Regions from separate parts of the Microbacterium sp. NPDC079176 genome, predicted to be linked through region 1. Evidence: predicted binding sites of a transcription regulator. Region 1 holds the regulator's gene; the other holds the start of a gene.
What was found. Region 1 encodes LexA, which represses DNA repair genes until DNA is damaged. Its sites were predicted from a motif close to TCGAACANNTGTTCGA; they were not measured.
Positions count from the first base shown of each region.

Region 2: the regulator LexA is predicted to act here: its motif matches at 1,953-1,968, upstream of AB0P11_RS09735 (DUF222 domain-containing protein).

Region 1 is NZ_JBFBLM010000003.1:587,659-592,078, forward strand. Features, by position in the region: gene smpB (SsrA-binding protein SmpB) at 1-368, shown strand, start outside; gene AB0P11_RS10285 (prolyl oligopeptidase family serine peptidase) at 369-2,234, opposite strand; gene lexA (transcriptional repressor LexA) at 2,290-2,976, opposite strand; gene AB0P11_RS10295 (LysM peptidoglycan-binding domain-containing protein) at 3,259-3,621, shown strand; gene AB0P11_RS10300 (histidinol-phosphate transaminase) at 3,713-4,420, shown strand, end outside.
Region 2 is NZ_JBFBLM010000003.1:477,235-481,654, forward strand. Features, by position in the region: gene AB0P11_RS09730 (hypothetical protein) at 1-495, opposite strand, end outside; gene AB0P11_RS09735 (DUF222 domain-containing protein) at 595-1,845, opposite strand; gene AB0P11_RS09740 (alpha/beta hydrolase) at 2,026-2,766, shown strand; gene AB0P11_RS09745 (ABC-F family ATP-binding cassette domain-containing protein) at 2,831-4,420, shown strand, end outside.

The sequences.
Region 1 (4,420 bases):
TGAAGTCACTGCGCCAGGGGCGCGCGAACCTGAGCGACGGATATGCGTTCGTCAAGGGGAACGAGGTCTTTCTCGACTCGGTGCACATCCCGGAGTACTCGCAGGGCCACTGGACCAACCATTCGGCGAAGCGCGTCCGCAAGCTGCTGCTGCACCGTGAGGAGATCGCGAAGCTGCAGCACGCGGTCTCCGCCGGCGGCTACACGCTGATCCCGCTGAAGCTGTACTTCTCCGACGGTCGCGCCAAGGTCGAGATCGCTCTCGCCAAGGGAAAGCGCGAGTTCGACAAGCGCCAGACCCTCCGCGAGCGTCAGGACACCCGCGAAGCCGAGCGCGCGATGCGCCTGCGCAACCGCGTGGGGGAGTGATCAGCGCGCGGGCGTGAATCCGAACACGCGTCCGAGGAAAGCGAGCTCCCTCTCGAGGGCGTCGATGATCGTCTCGCTCGACCGGAAGCCATGGCCCTCACCCGGGTACAGCACGTACTCGTGCTCCACACCACTCGTCGCCAGCGCATCGCGGATCGCCTCGGACTGTGCCGGTGGCACGACACGGTCGTCCGCACCCTGCATCAGCAGCACCGGCACGTCGATCCGGTCGGCGTGTGTCAGGGGCGAACGCGCGATGTAGAGTGCCTCCGCCTCGGGCAGCGGACCCACCAGCCCCTCGATGTAGTGCGCCTCGAAGTCGTGGGAGTGCGCGCTCAGCATCCGCAGGTCGACCACTCCGTATCGGCTGATCCCCGCGGCGAACGTCCCTCCCCGCACCAGCGACGAGAGCACTGTCCAACCACCCGCCGAGCCGCCTCTGATCGCGATGCGGGCGGGATCCGCGAGCCCGGCATCGGCGAGGCCGCGGGCCGCTGCGATCACGTCGTCGACGTCGACCACGCCCCATCCGCCGTCCAGCCGTTCGCGGTACGCACGGCCGTAGCCCGTCGATCCGCCGTAATTGACGTCGAGCACGCCGATGCCGCGGCTCGTCCAGAACGCGACGGCGGCGGACGCCGCGCCGGTCACATGCGCGGTCGGGCCGCCGTGGACGAGCACGATGTAGGGCGGGAGCTCGTCATCCACGGCCGGAGCGTGGGCCGAGGGATTCGTCGGCGGGTACGCGAAGGCATGGACGGGCCCGTGCGAGCCGTCGACCAGGACCTCGGATGCGGGCGGCATCCACGCAGGATCGGTCGGCGCAGCTCCCGCGACGGCCTCGACGCGACCCGTGTCGACGTCGACGCACCAGACCCCGGGTTCTGTCGTCGAGCTGTTTCCGGAGAGCAGCACGCGGGAGCCCGCGACATCGTCGACACTCACGTGGCCGTCTGCGGGGAGGGGAATGCGGTGGGCGCTGCCGTCGGGGTCGATGACGACGACCCGGTCGCGACCGTTCGTGCGCACAGCCACGACGCGACCGTCGGCGAGCGGGCGGTACCAGCGATTGCCGAGCACCCAGAGGCCGTATCCCGTGTCGGCGTCGTCGTCGATGATCTGCTCCGCCGTGCCGACCGCCTGGGCTCCGCTGACACGCTGTCGGTGCAGAGCCCAGCGGCCCGAGGGATCGTCGGAGTACACGATCTCGTCGTCAGCCGTCCACTCGGGCTGCAGCGCGGCGCGAGTGGACAGCTCTGTGCGCGCGGTGCCGTCCGAGATCACCAACGACGCTCGCTGCCACGGCATCCGATCGCCGGACCACTCGACCCACGCTGCACGAGAACCGTCGGGAGACAGTGCCGGATGGGCGTAGAACGACTCGCCTTCGACGAGGGTCTTCAACAGCGCAGGCCGGTCGGATGCCGACCCGTCGGTCGGGATCTCGACGATGGCGCGTCGGTGAGGGGAGACGGACAGATCCTCCCGCACGGCGAACAGGCGGCCGCTCTGCAGACGCAGACCGCCGTGCGCCGGGCCCGGGGGTGTCAGAGGAACGGGGACACCGCCGCGGGGCATGCGGTGCACGCGCTGATCCTTGGCATCGACGAAGTACAGCGTGCCGTCGGCATCCGCGGTCCACGCCCCGCCGCCGTACTCGTGGACGCGAGACCGAGCACTCCATGGCGCGGGAAGGATCTCGGCACCCGTCGAACTTCGCACGGTCAGGCGACCGCCCTCGGCAGGGATCGACTCACCCCACCAGATCTCGTCAGCCACGAAGGCGCTGCCATCGATCCGCGGAGACGACGCGGCGATCCGGTCGGGGGTGAACGGAGAGGTCCAGGTACCGAACGGCGACGACATGGTTCGAGCCTATGGTGCGTCGACGCCCGCCGTCACCGGCAGGGTGGGAGGGGAGTCAGACCGCGCGCAGCACGGCGACGATCTTGCCGAGGATGACGGACTCGTCGCCGAGGATCGGCTCGAATGCGGAGTTGCGAGGCAGCAGCCAGGTGTGGCCGTCGCGTCGACGGAGAACCTTCACCGTCGCCTCGCCGTCGAGCATGGCGGCGACGATCTCGCCGTTCTCGGCGCTGCTCTGCGACCGCACCACGACCCAGTCGCCGTCGCAGATCGCCGCATCGATCATCGATTCGCCGGACACCTTGAGCATGAACAGGTCGCCCTTGCCGACGAGCTGCCGGGGGAGCGGGAAGATCTCCTCGACCTGCTGGTCGGCGGTGATCGGGACACCTGCGGCGATGCGGCCGACGAGCGGCACGAGCGCCGCATCGCCAACGGGGGTCGCCACATCGGCGGGATTCTCTCCGCTGGTGCCGGGGAGGTCGATGAGCACTTCCATGGCACGGGTCTTGCCGGGGTCGCGTCGCAGATATCCGCTCAGCTCGAGCTGGCCGAGCTGGTGGGTCACGCTGGACAGCGACTTGAGGCCCACGGCGTCGCCGATCTCTCTCATGCTCGGCGGGTACCCGTGACGGCTGATCGACGTCTGGATGACCTCGAGGATCGCCATCTGCTTGGGACTCAGGCTCTTGCGGCGACGGGTGCGCGGGACGTCGGCGTCGGGGGCGGAGATGTCGCTCATGGTGCTCCTCAGGTGTGCGATTCCGGCGTCTCAGTTCGAATGTCGGAGGCCCGTGGTGGGGTGTTGACATCGAAACCGTATCCGAGAATCGCGCCGAAGTGGAAGATCTGTTCGAGCGTGTCGGACGATTCCCGGACTTCTGTTTCGAAGAACGCTTGACAGATGTTCGAATTCGAAGATAACTTCGGAACGTAGCTTCGCATTCACGGCTCCCGGCCGAGGCGCGAATGCGAACGCTACGCCAACTTCACCGCGCACGCGGTAGATGCAGAGGAGCACGACATGAGCACCATCACCTTCAGCAGTGCAGCAGTCCTTCCGGCTCGTCCGGCGACGCGGCTCAAGCTGACGGCGCGCGGTCGACGTGTCGTTCTCGCTGTCGCGGCCGTGCCGCTCGCAGCCGGGATCGCATTCGCCGCACTCAGCGGCGGCAGTGCGATGGCCTCAGGCGAACAGACCGCCACGGCATCGTTCGCGACGGTGACGGTGATGCCCGGCGACACGCTGTGGTCGATCGCCGAGAGCGTGGCCCCCGGCGCGGATCCGCGCGACGTGATCGGCGACATCACGCGTCTGAACCTGCTGCGCGGCGGCGAGCTGCAGATCGGCCAGGAGCTGGCGATTCCGGCGCAGTATTCGGAATGAACCCGTGAGGGCCGTTCGATCGAGCGGTGCGGCGCGGAAGCGCGTTCACACTCCGTCACCACGAGCGTCTGTGTAGCGAAGGCGGCCTACCATGGGGAGGGTGACTGCATCACTCGCCGACCTCCCTCTTCGCGACGACCTCCGAGGGCTCACGCCCTATGGAGCGCCGCAAGCGCCTCTTCCGATCGCACTCAACGTCAACGAGAACACGCATCCGGTTCCCGACGCGGTCGCCAGTGACATCCTGGACGACATCGCGGTCGCGCTCCGCGATGTCAACCGCTACCCGGATCGCGAGTTCACCACGCTCCGGGAAGGGTTCGCGGAGTACCTCGGTCATGGTCTCGAACCGGCTCAGATCTGGGCGGGCAACGGGTCGAACGAGGTCCTTCAGCACATTCTGCAGGCGTTCGGCGGGCCGGGCCGCACGGCGTTCAGCTTCGCCCCGACCTACTCGATGTATCCGCTGATCTCGAAGGGCACCGGAGCGCGCTGGGTCGCCGGCACCAGGCAGCCCGACTACACGATCACCCCCGAAGAGGCGGCATCGCAGGTGCGAGATGTCGATCCTGACGTCATCCTGCTGTGCTCTCCGAACAATCCGACAGGCACGCCGCTGGGCCTCGACGTCGTCGAAGCCGTGTACGAGGCGTCGAACGGAATCGTCGTCGTCGACGAGGCGTACCAGGAGTTCGCGCCGCACGACGCGGCATCGGCTCTGACCCTTCTCGAGGGACGACCGCGGCTCGCCGTCTCCCGCACGATGAGCAAGGCCTTCGCCTTCGCGGGTGCCCGCGTG
Region 2 (4,420 bases), 110 kb from region 1:
GACTATGTCGCCACGCTCGGGCGGAGTCACGTTCACACCGGCCTCGCTCATGAGCGAGACCCCAGAAACGTCAATGCAGACCAGACCTACTACACGCGGATGGTCGGTCTGAAGCTCGGCGGATTCCTCTGCGAACGAAGTCACCTCGGCAGTGCCTTCAATTCGAAGGCCCTCCGCGCGTAGGACGTTTTGCCCGTCGATATCGCTCTCCAGTGCGACTCCGGTGAGGTACTGCTGCGGATCAGCGCCGGATACTCCTTTGCGCCGGTCGTTCAACGCCTCGTTGTACGCCCGGTACACCTTCTCCGCTGCAGCGAACGCCTCCTCCTCGTTGGCGAAGGCCGCGGTGGGCGTAGGGGCGGGCTCGGGTTCAGTGGTGCATCCCGCGAGAGCGCCAACCCCCAACGCCACTACGGCGACAGCAACTATGCGCGCCCCCAACCGTGGAACTGCCGCACCACGGCCTCTGCCGTGACGAATCGCAAGAACGGACAAGGGGCGCAATGGAGGAGGAGTCACCGCGCCACCGTAGTGAAATCGGCCAGGCTCGCGTCGCGTTTCTCCACAGGTCCGCGCCAGCGCGAACGTCTCCGCTCAGAACGGCGCGCGCACGGCATCCGATTCGGTGAAGATCACCGTGTTCGGTGCAGGGGGAGTGTCGATGTACGTCCGCCCGATGGGACTCGTCCACTCCATGACCCCGCCGGGCTTCTGCCCGACCTGCCATGGCGTGTGATGTTTCAGAACATGATGTCGGCGACAGAACGATGCCAGGTTCGATTCGCAGGTCGCGCCACCCGTCGAGGCAGCATGGTGGTGGTCGAGGTCGCATTTCCGCGCCGCCACTCCGCACGCCGGGAAGCGACATCGCTGATCTCTTGCCCGTAGGTGCCTGCGCAGGTGGCGGCTCGGTCGGTATCGGTCGACGGCGAGGACGCGACCGGTGATCGGATGCGTCAGCACCCGTTCCCATCCCTTCGTCTGCCCGGCCAATCGGCGCGCGGTATCGACGTCGATCGGAATCACGCCGTCGAGCTCGGCGGGCGGCGCCGCCTCGGCATCCGGAGCACCCGACCCCTCGTGCGCATCGTCGTCCATCAGGGTCGTCACCGGAACGGTGATCTCAATGCGCGCACTGATGGCCGCCAGCAGTCCGTCTTCGCTGTCGTGCCCGGTCGGCTGGCCGCTGAGCACGAGGTCGGCGAGCAGGTCGGCGCGGATCTCGTCGACCGTCCGATCATCCGCCTCGAACTCATCGCCGTCGCGAGCCGCCCGCCGCTTCGCGCGAAGGTTCTCGACGCGCAGTGCGTGCGCCATCTGCGAGAGACGGTCGAACATGCCGTGGACGAGCGCGGCAGGCGCGTGCGAGTGCAGCGTTGCCATCCCGTCTTCGCCATCCGTCGCCCAGACTCGCCGCTGAGATCTGGCGCGACGATGCCGCTCCGACACTGTCGTCGGAGCGAAGCGCTCGGCCACACGGCGCGCCAGCGCGCGCAGTCGGTTCGGCGATTCCACCTCCGCCAGCGGAAGGATCACCGCGGAATATGCCTCGCGGTGATCGGGCGACTCGAGGCCCGAACCTGCGTCGACAATGACACGGGAGTGCGCGGCGCTGATCCGCCCCGCTCCCTGTGCTGCCCAGACGGCGGGGAACCGATCGACCAGCAGCTCCGCCGCCGCCATCCGGCGCTCGATGGTGCGATCGCTGACATGCTGCACGGCTCCGATCTCGGCCGCGATGGTCCTGATCGAATGGTCTCCCCGGTCCGGGTGATCCCCCTGCTTCGCGATGTCGACCGCGAGCCGACCGGCGATCGCCAGTAGCCCGTCGCGCGCGGCGCTCATGCTGCTCAATGTCGCCTCTGCGACTTGCAACGCGGTGACGAGATCGGCGTGTCCGTCGCGTCGAGCAGTGCTGTCATGTCTCCGAGTAGATCACGGACCACCGACATTCGAACGAAGCTTCGAGACATTCCCGAACCGACATGATCCCGGAAGAGTGATGACTCATGCGACACTGAGGTCATGCTCCTTCACGCCGTCGACGTCGGCGACGGCCCTCGTGCGGTGGTTCTGCTCCACGGGATGATGGGCTCGGCCGACAGCTGGTGGCGTGTGATGCCGGTGCTCGCTGCACAGGGCTTCCGTGTGCTGGCGATCGATCTCCCCGGTCACGGTCTGTCCCCGCGAGACCCGCGTCTGACGATCGAGCGGGCCGCATCGTCGGTGGTCGAGACCGTCCGAAGTCTCGCCCCGGGGCGGCCGCTCGCGGCCGTCGGACACTCCTTCGGTGCGAGCGTGCTCGCACAGGCGGCCCCGCTTCTCCGACCTGAACCGGGCATCTATGTCGATGCCGCACTCGTCCTCCCCGGCGGCAGCGACCGTGACGATCTCATCGAGCGGTACGCCCGCGATCGCGAAGCGCGACAGTCGCCGGAGAACCTCCGTGCCTCGCGTCCGTTCTACTCGGAGAAGGATGCCGAGATCGAGGCACTCGCCGCCCGCCGCTTCGACCCGACGACGATGGCATCCGTCTCCTGCGGCCGCGATCACATGTGGCTTCCCGACCCGGGGTCGATCATCGTCCGCGCCGACCCGAGCGACTGGGTGACCGCCGCCGACGTCGCCCGGTTCGAGGCGAACGGCATCGACGTGCGCAGCATCCCCGGAGCCGCGCACACTGTCTGGTACAGCCACTTCGAGGAGTTCACGGCGTCGCTCCCGGAGCTGTTCGGCCGGCGCGCTCGTGCGCAGGGTGCCGGATGACGAGGCAGCCGTGACAGGAGGCTGACCGGGTCACCCAGACCGCGCGACTACCCTGGGGAGTGACATGGCACATCTTCTCGGGGCAGAAGCCCTTCATCTCGAATATCCGACGAGGGTCGTCTTCGACTCCGTGACCCTCGGCATCGAAGAAGGTGACCGCATCGGCATCGTCGGCCGCAACGGCGACGGCAAGTCGAGCCTCCTCGGAATGCTCGCCGGCATCAAGGAGCCGAACTCGGGCCGCGTCACGGTGCGAGGCGGCATGACCATCGGCGTCCTCGACCAGGCCGACACCCTCAGCGACGACCTGACCATCAGCGCGGCGGTCGTCGGTGACACTCCGGAGTACGAGTGGGCTGGCGACCCGCGCATCCGCGACGTGATCGAGGGACTGCTGAAGGACCTGCCCTGGGATGCGGAGATCGGCTCCCTCAGCGGAGGCCAGCGCCGACGCGTGTCACTCGCCAAGCTGCTGACGGGGGACTGGGACGTCATCGCCCTCGACGAGCCCACCAACCACCTCGACGTCGAGGCCATCACCTGGCTCGCCGGACACCTCAAGAAGCGGTGGAGCCCGAACTCCGGAGCGCTCATGGTCGTGACTCACGACCGGTGGTTCCTCGACGAGATCTGCACCGAGACCTGGGAGGTGCACGACCGCATCGTCGAGCCCTTCGAGGGCGGCTATGCGGCGTACATCCTGCAGCGCGTCGAGCGCGACCGCATGGCGGCGGCGACCGAGGCCAAGCGCCAGAACCTCGCCAAGAAGGAGCTCGCGTGGCTCCGTCGAGGGGCGCCCGCGCGAACCGCGAAGCCGAAGTTCCGCATCGATGCGGCCAACGAGCTCATCGCCGACGTGCCGGAGATCCGCGACAAGGTCTCCCTGCAGTCGCTCGCCGTCTCTCGTCTCGGCAAGGACGTCGTCGACCTGCTCGACGTCGGAGTGACCTATCCGACCGCCGACGGCGGCACCCGCGAAGTCCTCCGCGACGTCGAGTGGCGCATCGCACCGGGGGAGCGCACCGGCATCCTCGGTGTGAACGGCGCCGGCAAATCGACGCTGCTCGGCCTGATCTCGGGAACCGTCGAGCCCACCGTCGGCCGTGTGAAGCGCGGCACGACCGTGAAGGTGAAGACGCTCACGCAGCGCCTCGACGAACTCGAGGACGTCCGACGCGAGCCGGTGCGTGTCGTGATCTCGCGACTGCGCACCTCGTACACGATGGGATCCGGCTCGAAGGCGCAGGAGCTCACGCCGGGCCAGCTCCTCGAGCGGCTCGGCTTCGATTCGGCGCAGCTCTCCACCCCCGTGAAGGATCTCTCCGGAGGTCAGCAGCGCCGCCTGCAACTGCTTCTCGTGCTCCTCGACCAGCCCAACGTGCTGATCCTCGACGAGCCCACCAACGACCTGGACACCGACATGCTCGCGGCCATCGAGGATCTGCTCGATTCGTGGTCGGGGACCCTGCTGGTGGTCAGCCACGACCGGTACTTCCTCGAGCGCGTCACCGATCAGCAGTTCGCGATCCTCGACGGCCACCTGCGGCACCTGCCCGGCGGCGTCGACGAGTACCTGCGCCTGCGCCAGTTGCAGACCTCGGCACCGGGCAGGTCGCAGACGGCCGTCAACACTGAGAAGAAGGCCCCCAGCCTC